DNA from 3 places in the Streptomyces fradiae ATCC 10745 genome. Region 3 is predicted to be linked to each of the others. Evidence: riboswitches for the same ligand, from Rfam matches in the RefSeq annotation. Region 3 holds a riboswitch; each other region holds the start of a gene.
What was found. Region 3 has a riboswitch for cobalamin ahead of CP974_RS01000 (energy-coupling factor ABC transporter permease). Riboswitches for the same ligand answer to the same signal wherever they lie in the genome.
Positions count from the first base shown of each region.

Region 1 (3,837 bases), 4.4 Mb from region 3:
GATGGCCAGCCTTATGGCGTCGGACGCGGTGACGTCCCGGAGCTGTGCGAGGACCTCCAGTTCGCGGTGGGTTTCCGAGTCGGTGCGGAAGCTGATCGTCTTCGGCGTCATTCCTCCAGTGTAATACGAAACGCATTACACGGTGCGTCACGAGGGCAGCCGAGGCAGACTGCCCGACATGGACACCGCTCGCCTCGCCCCCGGCACATCGGTCGCACATACCCCCTCCACCCCCACTCTCATGGTGCCGCACGGCTCAAACGCACCGCACTCCCCAGTCATGTCACCTGATCCCGGCTTCGCCATCCGCCCCGTACGGTCCGGCGAGCACCAGGCGCTCGGCGAGATCAGCGCCTGCGCCTACCTCGACGGCGGGCTCCTCGCCCACGGGGCCGACGACCCGTACCTGGACGTGCTGCGCGACGTGCCGCGCCGGGCCGCCGAGGCGGAGGTGCTGGTCGCGGTGGACGTGGACGGCACCCTCCTCGGCGGGGTCACGTTCGTGTCGCGCGGCGGCGCCCCGTGGGCGGACATCGCGGGCCCGGACGAGGCCGAGTTCCGGGTCCTCGCCGTCTCCGGCGCGGCGCGCGGGCGGGGCGTGGGCGAGGCGCTCGTACGGGCGTGCGCGGACCGGGCGCGCGCCCGCGAGGGGTGCCTGCGCCTCGTCCTGTCGGTCACCCCACAGGCCGTCGCGGCCCGGCGGCTGTACGACCGGACGGGCTTCGCCAGGGCCCCGCACCGGGACTGGGAGCCCTTGCCCGGCCTGCCACTCCTCGCGTACGAGATGACACTCTGACACAACATGTGGGGGGTGCCGTAACGACCGCCCCCCACATGTATGCTCATCCTCGCTGCCGCGGCAGGGGAATCCGGTGCGAGTCCGGAACTGTCCCGCAACGGTGTACCGGTGTGCCCTACGCGTACCCCGCAAGTCCGACGACCTGCCGGCAGCGCACGCGGACCATCCGGTCCGGGTGCCCAGACGTCCGGGCCTCGCGGAGTGGGCCGGCGGACGCGGTCACGCACGCCCCCGTGCCCGGGGCTCACGCGCGCCCGCTCCCGCCTCCCGCCGCGCGGCCCCGAGCCGAGCGAGGGAGAGCCCCCACGTGACCATCGCGCCAGCGGATCCGGCCTCAGCCACCGAAGCCGACGCCACCCGAGGCGACGCCGCCGGAGGCGACGCCCCCGGCACCGCGCTGCTGCGGACCCTGACCGACCTCACCGCGGACCTTCCCGACGCCGACCCCGGCCGGGTCGCCGCCGCCGCCCTGCGCGGCCGGCACGCCGGTTCCGACGAGGCCGAGCTGCGGGAGCTGGCGACCGAGGCGGCGGCCGGCCTGATCGCCGAGGACCCGGCGTACTCCCGGCTCGCCGCCCGCCTGCTGGCCCGCACGATCCGCGACGAGGCGGCCGGCCAGGGCGCCGTGGCGTTCTCGGCGTCGGTCGCCGTCGGCCACCGCGAGGGGCTCATCGCCGACCGGACCGCCGACTTCGTCGCCCGCCACGCCGACCGGCTGGACGCGGTGGCCGACCCGGCGGCCGACGACCGCTTCGGCTACTTCGGGCTGCGCACCCTGTACTCCCGCTACCTGCTGCGCCACCCGATCACCCGGAAGGTCGTCGAGACCCCCCAGCACTTCCTGCTGCGGGTGGCCTGCGGCCTGGCCGAGGACGACTCGGAGCGGGCGCTCGCCGAGGTGGAGGCGCTGTACGGGCTGATGAGCCGCCTCGACTACCTGCCGTCCTCCCCCACCCTCTTCAACTCGGGCACCCGCCACCCGCAGATGTCGTCCTGCTACCTCCTGGACTCCCCGCAGGACGAGCTGGACTCCATCTACGACCGCTACCACCAGGTGGCACGGCTGTCGAAGCACGCGGGCGGCATCGGCCTGTCGTACTCCCGCATCCGCTCGCGCGGTTCGCTCATCCGCGGCACCAACGGGCACTCCAACGGCATCGTGCCGTTCCTGAAGACGCTCGACGCCTCGGTCGCCGCCGTGAACCAGGGCGGCCGCCGCAAGGGCGCCGCCGCCGTCTACCTGGAGACGTGGCACTCCGACATCGAGGAGTTCCTGGAGCTGCGCGACAACACGGGCGAGGACGCCCGGCGCACCCACAACCTGAACCTGGCCCACTGGGTCCCGGACGAGTTCATGCGCCGGGTCCAGGCGGACGCCGAGTGGTCGCTGTTCTCCCCGTCGGACGTGCCGGAGCTGGTCGACCTGTGGGGCGACGCCTTCGACGCCGCCTACCGGGCCGCCGAGGCGAAGGGCCTGGCCCGCAAGACGATGCCGGCCCGCGACCTGTACGGCCGGATGATGCGGACGCTCGCGCAGACCGGCAACGGCTGGATGACGTTCAAGGACGCCGCGAACCGCACCGCCAACCAGACGGCCGAGCCCGGCCACACGGTCCACTCCTCGAACCTGTGCACCGAGATCCTGGAGGTCACGGGCGACGGCGAGACGGCGGTCTGCAACCTGGGCTCGGTGAACCTGGGCGCGTTCGTCGCCGGGGACTCCATCGACTGGGAGCGGCTGGACGAGACCGTCCGCACCGCCGTCACCTTCCTCGACCGGGTCGTCGACATCAACTTCTACCCGACCGAGCAGGCCGCCCGGTCCAACTCCCGCTGGCGGCCGGTGGGCCTGGGCGCGATGGGCCTCCAGGACGTCTTCTTCAAGCTGCGGCTGCCCTTCGACTCGCCGGAGGCCCGCGCCCTGTCCACGCGGATCGCCGAGCGGATCATGCTCGCCGCGTACGAGGCGTCCGCCGACCTGGCCGAGCGCAGCGGCCCGCTCCCGGCCTGGGACAAGACCCGCACCGCGCGCGGCGTGCTGCACCCCGACCACTACGACGTGGAGCTGGCCTGGCCCGAGCGCTGGGCGGCGCTGCGCGAGCGCGTCGCGACGACCGGCATGCGCAACTCCCTGCTGCTGGCGATCGCCCCGACCGCGACGATCGCGTCCATCGCGGGCGTGTACGAGTGCATCGAGCCGCAGGTGTCCAACCTGTTCAAGCGCGAGACGCTGTCGGGTGAGTTCCTCCAGGTCAACTCCTACCTGGTGAACGAGCTCAAGGAGCTCGGCGTGTGGGACGCGCAGACCCGCGAGGCGCTGCGCGAGTCCAACGGCTCGGTGCAGGGCTTCACCTGGGTCCCCGCCGACGTGCGCGAGCTGTACCGCACGGCGTGGGAGATCCCGCAGCGCGGCCTGATCGACATGGCCGCCGCGCGCACGCCGTTCCTGGACCAGTCGCAGTCGCTGAACCTGTTCCTGGAGACCCCGACCATCGGCAAGCTGTCGTCGATGTACGCGTACGCCTGGAAGCAGGGCCTGAAGACCACGTACTACCTGCGCTCCCGCCCCGCGACGCGGATCGCCCGCGCCGCGTCCGCGACCACCGTGCCCGTCCAGCAGGTGTCCGAGCCGGACGCCGTCGCCTGCTCCCTTGAGAACCCCGAGTCCTGCGAGGCCTGCCAGTGACCACCCGACCCCAGAACCTGCTCGACCCGGGCTTCGAACTGACCCTGCGGCCGATGCGCTACCCGGACTTCTACGAGCGCTACCGCGACGCCATCAAGAACACCTGGACCGTCGAGGAGGTCGACCTCCACTCCGACGTCGCCGACCTGGCGAAGCTGACGCCCGGCGAGCAGCACCTCATCGGCCGGCTGGTGGCGTTCTTCGCGACGGGCGACTCGATCGTCGCGAACAACCTGGTGCTGACGCTGTACAAGCACATCAACTCCCCGGAGGCGCGGCTCTACCTCTCGCGCCAGCTCTTCGAGGAGGCCGTGCACGTCCAGTTCTACCTGACGCTGCTCGACACCTACCT
Region 1 is NZ_CP023696.1:4,615,420-4,619,256, reverse strand. It holds gene CP974_RS20775 (hypothetical protein) at 1-111, opposite strand, end outside; gene CP974_RS20770 (GNAT family N-acetyltransferase) at 281-796, shown strand; cobalamin riboswitch at 833-963, shown strand; gene CP974_RS20765 (ribonucleoside-diphosphate reductase subunit alpha) at 1,107-3,485, shown strand; gene CP974_RS20760 (ribonucleotide-diphosphate reductase subunit beta) at 3,539-3,837, shown strand, end outside.
Region 1: it holds a riboswitch for cobalamin, as region 3 does, so the genes downstream of both, CP974_RS20765 (ribonucleoside-diphosphate reductase subunit alpha) here and CP974_RS01000 (energy-coupling factor ABC transporter permease) in region 3, are expected to answer to the same signal.

Region 2 (3,837 bases), 5.2 Mb from region 3:
CGGGGGGTGTCCTCACGCGCCTCCTCCCTCCGCGGAGCGCCGGGCGTCGCGCCGCATCAGCCACAGGAAGAACGGGCCGCCGCACAGCGCCGTGAGGACCCCCACCGGGATCTCCATCGGCGCGGCGACCACCCGTGCGGCGATGTCCGCCCACACCAGGAAGACCGCGCCGCCGAGCGCGGCCGTCGGCAGGACGCGGCGGTGGTCGCCGCCCACCAGGAGGCGGACGGTGTGCGGCAGCATCAGGCCGACGAAGCCGATCGGGCCCGCCGCCGCGACCAGGACGCCGGTGACGAGGGACAGCAGCACGAACATGCGGGCGCGGAAGCGGGCCACGTCCAGCCCCATCGTGGTCGCCGCCTCCTCCCCGGCCAGCAGCAGGTTGAGGTTGCGGGCCTGCACCATGAGGGTGCCGGTGCCCAGCAGCAGGGCGGTGCTCGGCAGCCAGAGGGAGGCCCAGTTCACCCCGCCGAGGCCGCCGAGGGTCCAGGCGAGGACCGTGCGGGCCTCGTTGCCCCGGTCGGTGGTGAGCAGCACCACGTCCAGTACGGCGGTGAGCACCGCGGCGATGGCCACCCCGGACAGCACGAGCCGCGACGAGGTGATCCGGCCGCCGGTGCGGGCGGTCGCGTAGACCAGCAGCAGCGCGCCGAGCGCCCCCGCGAACGCGGCCAGCGACAGCGACAGCGCCCCGAACAGGGACACCCCGAAGACGATCACCACGACGGCGCCCAGGGACGCCCCCGAGGAGACGCCGAGCAGGTACGGCTCCGCGAGCGGGTTGCGGATCAGGGCCTGGAGGGCGGTGCCCACCACGGCCAGTCCGGCGCCCGCGACCGCCCCGAGCAGCACGCGCGGCGCCCGTACGTCCAGCACGATGGTCTCCCGCGCTCCCGACCAGTCCGGCCGCACCCAGTCGGCGCCCAGCGCGTGCGTCACGATGCCCCACACCTGGCCGGGCGGGACCGACACCGAGCCGATGGCCAGCCCCGCCGTGACGGAGACCAGCAGCAGGGCCGCGAGGACGGCGAGCGTGACGGCGAGCCCCGCCGGGCCCACCCGCCCGTCCCCGCGCCGGCGTGCCGTCGGTGGGGTGGTGGTGCGTTCGACGGTGGGGGAGGGGGCGGTGTGTTCGACAGCGGCGGAGGGGGCGGGGGCGCTGCCGGCGCCGGGCCCCGTCTTCGCTCCGGCCGCCGATCCCGTCCCGGTGGCCGGGGCCGTCACGCGAAGCTCTCGGGGTGGATGCCCCGCGCCAGGTCCTCCACCGCGTACGCGGACCGCACGCCGACCAGGGTGGCGGTCAGCGGCAGGACGACGAAGCGCTTGTTCCTGATGGCCGGTACGTCCTTCAGCGCGGGCTGCGCGAGCAGGTACTCCTTCTTCTGCTCGACGCTCCCCGTGCCCGCGTAGTCGTAGATCGCGATGACCTCCGGCCTGCGCTCGACGACCTGCTCCCAGGAGACGTCGCCGAAGACGTCGTCGAGGTCGGCGAAGACGTTCTCCCCGCCGGCCATCCGGATCAGTTCGGTGCCGAGGCTCTTGCCGCCCGCGGTGAAGGCGCTCTTGTCACCGCTGTCGTACACGAAGACGGGGACCTTCGGCGCGGACCGCACGGCGGTGGTGGCCCTGCCCACCCGCGCCCTGAGATCGGCGACCAGCTGGTCCGCCCGGTCCGGGACGCCGAAGATCCGGCCGACGGTGCGGACCTCCTCGTACGTGTCCTCCATCGTGACCCGCTTCTCGCCGCAGTACTCGCGGTTCAGGTGGGTGTCGATGCCGGCGTCCTCGAACGCCTTGCGGGAGCGGCCCTCCTTGTCGGCGAAGGCGCTGCCGTAGCCGCCGTACACGAGGTCCGGCTCCGCCTCCAGGATCGTCTCGAACGACGGCTCCCGCTTGGCCAGCTCCGGGATCGCCGCGTAGTCCTTCCGCAGCTCCGGCAGGACGGCGGAGTCGGGGAAGGCGGTGCCGACCATGCGGTCCTTCAGGCCGAGGGAGAGCAGCAGCTCCGCCGGGTGCTGGTGGATGGTGACGACGCGGGCGGGCGGCCTGTCGTACGTCGTCTTCACGCCGCAGTTGTCGATGGTGACGGGGAAGCCGACGGCCGACGGGGCCGCCGCCTCCTTCTCCTGGGCGGCGGTCTGCGACGTGCCGCAGCCGGAGGCGAGCAGGGCCGCCGACAGGGCGAGCGCCGCGGCGGCGGCGCGCAGGCCGTGGCGCCCGCGGGCAGGGGTGGGCAGGGGGGGACGGGACATGCCGTCGTACACGTGAAGCCTCCTGGGGAGTCCGCGCTCCTCGGAACGGGCCCGCGACGGGCCAGTGTCCTGACTCCCGGATCGACGCTCCTCCCCCTGCCTTCCCGCGCGGCGCGCAGTGGCGTGTCGAAGGGTGCACTCCCCGGTCACAGTGGCGGGACCGTGCCGGATTCGCACCGGCTTCCTGTTCCCCGTCGCGGCGATGACCTGTTGATCCTACGATCCGCCGAGTCCAGGTCAAAAGGGCGTGCGGCCCCGCCCGCGCGCGCCCCCATCCGCTCACGCCCCGGTGCCCGCCGGCGCCCCGTCACTCCGTCACTCCCGGACCGCCCGCAGCACCAGCCGCTCGGCGTTCTCGTCGTAGGGGCGGCCGTCGAAGCCGCCGAAGACCTCCACCCGGCCGAAGCCCGCCTCCTGGGCCATCCGCCGCAGCTCGACCGCGCTGTACACGAACCACACCAGGGTGGCCCGCGTCACCCGCCCGCCCCGGACCAGCACCCAGTCGCTGCGCAACCGCGCCCAGTCGTCCAGCACGGTGTCCGTCTGCACGAGCACGTCGTCGCCGCGCCGCACCACCTTGGGCGGGGTGACCCTGCCGGCCAGCAGCTCCTTCCCGGCGAGGTCCAGGACGAGGGTGCCGCCGGGGCGCAGGGCGGTGTACATGGTGCGCAGCACGCGGGCGTTGTCGGCGGGGTCCTCGAAGTACCCGAACGAGGTGAACATGTTGAGGACGACGTCGAAACTCCCCGGCGCCTCGTACGCGCGCGCGTCCGCCCGTACGTACGTCACCTCCGCCCCGGCGTCGGCCGTCCGCTTCCGCGCCCGCTCCAGCATGGCGGGGCTCAGGTCCACCCCCGTGACGTCGAAGCCCCGGCGGGCGAGCGGCACCGTGAACACACCGGGGCCGCAGCACAGGTCCAGCACCCGGGCTCCGGCGGGGAAGGACAGCAGCGGCGAGGTGTCCAGCAGCTGCTCGGCCTGCGCGTGGCGCTGCTCGGAGAAGAGGAAGTCGTGGAACTCGGTCCAGAAGTCGTCGTCCTGGAACCCGCCCGTGTGCGTCATGCGCGCTCAGTGCTCCTTCGGGTCGTCGTGGGAGAGGGGGAGGGGGAGGGGGAGGGGAGGGATGGCGGGGAAGGGGTGAGGGTCGGGGTGGGTGAGGGTGAGGGTGAGGGGGAGGGGGAGGGGGAGGGGGAGGGGGAAGGGGTGGTGGTCGGGGTGGGGCGGGAGTGGGTGTGCGGGGGAGTGAGGGTGCCGGTGGGGCGCGTGCGCCCGCGCAGCGCCAGAAGGATCGGGGGCAGCGCCAGGCACTGCGCCGCGGCCAGCAGCCAGAACCAGCCGGTGTGGCCGGCGGTGAGCCCGTAGAGCTGCCCGCCCACCAGGCCGCTGGCGCAGGCACCGAGCCCGGCCGCCAGCCGCTGCCTGCCGAACACCACGGCGTCCGAGCGGGAGCTGCGGCGCAGCGCCTCCAGGTCGTTCTTGAGGAACAGCACGATGTCGCCGAGGGTGATCAGCGCCCCGCCCGCCAGGAGCGCCGGCCGGGTGCCGACCGCCAGCACGGCGAGCCCCGCCGCCAGGCCCGCGAAGC
Region 2 is NZ_CP023696.1:5,456,532-5,460,368, forward strand. It holds gene CP974_RS24040 (FecCD family ABC transporter permease) at 13-1,059, opposite strand; gene CP974_RS24045 (ABC transporter substrate-binding protein) at 1,221-2,264, opposite strand; cobalamin riboswitch at 2,295-2,476, opposite strand; gene CP974_RS24050 (class I SAM-dependent methyltransferase) at 2,568-3,314, opposite strand; gene CP974_RS30455 (MFS transporter) at 3,311-3,837, opposite strand, start outside.
Region 2: it holds a riboswitch for cobalamin, as region 3 does, so the genes downstream of both, CP974_RS24045 (ABC transporter substrate-binding protein) here and CP974_RS01000 (energy-coupling factor ABC transporter permease) in region 3, are expected to answer to the same signal.

Region 3 (3,837 bases):
CAGGAACCCGATCCGGTACATCACCAGCGCCACGTCCACCACGGGTGCGGGCACCCCGGCCCGCACGAGCCGGGGCAGCACGTCCGACACGGGCGTGGTGAACGCGAACAGCAGCAGCCCCAGGGACGCGGCCGAGGTCCGCAGCAGCAGCCCGGCGGCGTGCGCGGGGCCGTCCGGCGCGAGCGCCACCCACCCGGCGGGCCCGCCCACCTGGAACAGCAGCGGCACGGCGCCCGTCACACAGAACCCGAGCGGCAGCCGCCACGCCCGCCACAGCCGGCGCGGCGCCACCCCGGCGGGGCCCAGCAGCACGGCCAGCGCGGCCGCGGCGACCAGCGGCGCGCCGGGCCACGGCGGCAGGGACACCGCGCACGCGGTCAGCCCGAAGCCGAGGACGGCCTTCTCGGCCGGGTGGCGGCGGCGCCAGCGGCTGCCGTGCGCCGCCACGTCGATGGGCAGCACCCGCGCTACTCCCCGGCCGCGGACCGCTCGCCGCGGCCCCCGGTCCCGCCGGCGCCCGGTGCGTCCCCGTCGGCGGCCTCGGCCCCGGCCGCGGGAACCGCCCCGGCCGCGTGCCCGGCGTCCGTCACGGGGCGGGCTTCCGCCTCCGCCGTACCGGTACGCGCCTCCGCCGCACCGGCCGCGGCCTGCCGGGCGGCCTGCCGGCGGCCGCGCCGGAGCCCGAAGTAGTACGCCAGCACACCCGCGCCCAGCGCCGCCTGCAGCGCGAACAGCGCGGACTCGACCTCCCCGGACGGCGGCTCGTACAGCGGCGTGAACCACGGCTCGTAGTCCGGGGCGATCTCCGTGATCGCCGTCTCCGCCTGCGCGTCGGCGCCCGCGAAGGGCTCCTCCCGGCCCTCGCCCAGGCCCAGTGCCAGCGGCAGCACCGCCAGCGCCGCGACCACGAGCAGCAGCAGGGCGTTGATCCTCGTGTCACGCTTCACCGGACCGCCGCCCCCTTCGCCGGACCGGCCGCGGGGAGCACCCCGAGCCGCGCCAGCTCGCCCTTGCTGGACTGCCGCAGCAGCCGCATCACCAGCACCGTCAGCAGGCCCTCGCTCACCGCCAGCGGCAGCTGCGTCACCGCGAAGATCCCGCCGAACTTGGCGAGCGCCCCGGCGAAGCCGGTCCCCGGGTCGGGGAAGGCCAGCGCCAGCTGGACGCTCGTCACGCAGTACGTGGACAGGTCGGCGGTGAACGCCCCGCAGAAGACGGCCGCCATCAACGGCGCCCCGGTCCGGCGCAGCAGCCGGTACACCGCGTACCCGGCCCACGGGCCGACGACGGCCATCGAGAAGACGTTGGCGCCGAGCGTGGTGAGCCCGCCGTGCGCCAGCAGCAGCGCCTGGAACAGCAGCGTGATCGTGCCGAGCACCGCCATGACCGGCGGCCGGAACAGGATCGCGCCCAGCCCCGTACCGGTGGGATGCGAGCAGCTCCCCGTCACGGACGGGATCTTGAGCGCCGACAGGACGAAGGTGAACGCCCCCGACGCGCCGAGCAGCAGGGTGGACTCGGGATTGGCCCTGACCTCGCGGGTCAGGGCGCGGACCCCGTGGACGACGAAGGGAGCGGCCGCCAGCGTCCAGGCGACCGCGTGCTCCCGGGGCAGGAAACCCTCGGCGATATGCATGTGGGGGAGACCCTCTCCAGCACCTCGTGGATGGACAACGCGCCCTGGCCGGTCTCCTGGCTGACGGGTCGTACCGCCTCGGCTCCGCCTTCCCGGACGCCGCGGTCTCCCGCGGCGGTCCAGTGGCTTCCCCGCTCGCGCGGGGGGTGGAGCCGGACATTCCCGATCACAGTGGCGAGGGCCGCGCCGGCTTCGAACCGGCTTCCCGAGCACCAAGGCCCTGTGACCCTAGTGCGTCGGACGACCCCCTCACAACCGTGCTCATGTCACACCTTGCGGTAGCCGTACGCCTCCGAGGCCGCCGCCGCCACCGCGTCGAGGCCGCCGCCCGCCGCCGAGGTGACCACCGCGGCGACCGCGCCCTCCACGAACGGGGCGTCCAGCAGACGGGTCCCGCCGGGGAGTTCGCCGTCCTCGGCGAGGGCCTTCACCGTCAGTACGGCGCTGCCCAGGTCGGCCAGCACGGCCACCCCGGCGCCCAGGTCCACGGCGCGCGCGGCCCGCGCGACCAGCTCGGCGTCCGTGCCGAGCCCGCCGTCGGGCCCGCCCCCGGCGGCGGCCACGGGCACCCCGGCGGCCCCGCCGGCCAGCCCGCGGGCCAGCTCGGCGACGGCGCGGGCGACCTCGGCGCTGTGCGACACGAGGACCACCCCGACCTTCCCCGCCGCACCCCGGCCCCCCGGAGCGCCGGCACCCGCCGCAGGACCCTCCGCCGCAGGACCCTCCGCCACTCGGCCCTCCGCCACCGGCCCGTCCGGACCCCGACCCCCCGGAGCGCCCCCCGGCGCCGCTCCCGCCGCGCTCACGCGGCCGCCTCCGCCAGCGCGGCGAACAGCAGCGCCGACGACGCGGCCCCCGGATCCTCGTGGCCCACGGAGCGCTCGCCCAGATAGCTGGCCCGGCCCTTGCGGGCGAGCATCGGCACGGTCGCCACCGCCCCCTCCCGCGCGGCCCGCGCCGCCTCCCCGAAGCCGCCGCCCCGCTCGAGGGCCCGCGCGCCGGGCTCCAGCGCGTCCAGCATCGTCTTGTCCCCGGCCGCCGCGCCGCCGAGCCGGGCGACCGCCTCCACCCCGGCGCGCAGCGCCCGTCCGAGGTCCTCGGGCGTCACCTCGGCGGCGTCGCCCAGCGCCTTGCCCGCCCCGCGCAGCAGCGTCCCGTACAGCGGCCCGGAGGCCCCGCCGACGGTCGAGATCAGCCGCCGTCCCGCCGCCACCAGCACCGCGCCGGGCGTGGCCTGCGGCTCCACCTCCTGGGCCGACACCACCGCCGTGAAGCCGCGCCGCATGTTGACCCCGTGGTCGGCGTCGCCGATGGCGGCGTCCAGCTCGGTCAGCCGGTCCGCCTCCCGGTCCACGGCCGCGTCCGCGGCGGCCATCCAGCGCGCGAAGAACGCGGCGTCCAGCACGGCGCTCACCGCCCCCACCGCAGCGCGGGCGTCTGCACGGGCGCGTCCCACAGCCGCAGCAGCTCCTCGTCGGCCCGGCACAGCGTCACCGAGGCGCCCGCCATGTCGAGGGAGGTCACGTAGTTCCCGACGAGCGTGCGGGCCACGGGCACCCCGCGCTCCGCGAGGGCGCGGTGCACCTCCGCGCCGAACCCGTACAGCTCCAGCAGCGGAGTCCCGCCCATCCCGTTGACCAGGAGCAGCACCGGCCCGGACGGGCCGAGGTCGTCCAGCACGGCGTCCACCGCCGTGTCCGCGATCTCCCGCGCCGTCATCATCGGGCGCCGCTCCCGGCCCGGTTCGCCGTGGATGCCGACGCCCAGCTCCAGCTCGCCGGGCGGCAGGTCGAACGTCGGGCCGCCCTTCGCGGGCGTGGCGCACGCGCTCAGCGCCACCCCGAAGCTGCGGGAGGCGGCGTTCACCCGCCGGGCCACCGCCTCGACCCGCTCCAGCGGCGCGCCCTCGTCGGCGGCGGCGCCCGCCAGCTTCTCCACGAAGAGCGTCGCCCCCGTGCCGCGCCGCCCGGCCGTGTGGGGGCCGCCGGCCACGGCGACGTCGTCGTCCACGAGGACCCTGGCGACCTGGACGCCCTCGTCCTCGGCCAGTTCGGCGGCCAGCTGGAAGTTCAGCACGTCGCCGGTGTAGTTCTTCACCACGAAGAGCACGCCCGCCCCGCTGTCCACCGCGGCGGCGGCCCGCACCATCTGGTCGGGGACGGGCGAGGTGAACACCTCGCCGGGGCACGCCGCCGACAGCA
Region 3 is NZ_CP023696.1:238,332-242,168, reverse strand. It holds gene cbiQ (cobalt ECF transporter T component CbiQ) at 1-462, opposite strand, end outside; gene CP974_RS01005 (energy-coupling factor ABC transporter substrate-binding protein) at 468-947, opposite strand; gene CP974_RS01000 (energy-coupling factor ABC transporter permease) at 944-1,636, opposite strand; cobalamin riboswitch at 1,666-1,868, opposite strand; gene CP974_RS00995 (PTS sugar transporter subunit IIA domain-containing protein) at 1,903-2,286, opposite strand; gene dhaL (dihydroxyacetone kinase subunit DhaL) at 2,439-3,011, opposite strand; gene dhaK (dihydroxyacetone kinase subunit DhaK) at 3,047-3,837, opposite strand, start outside.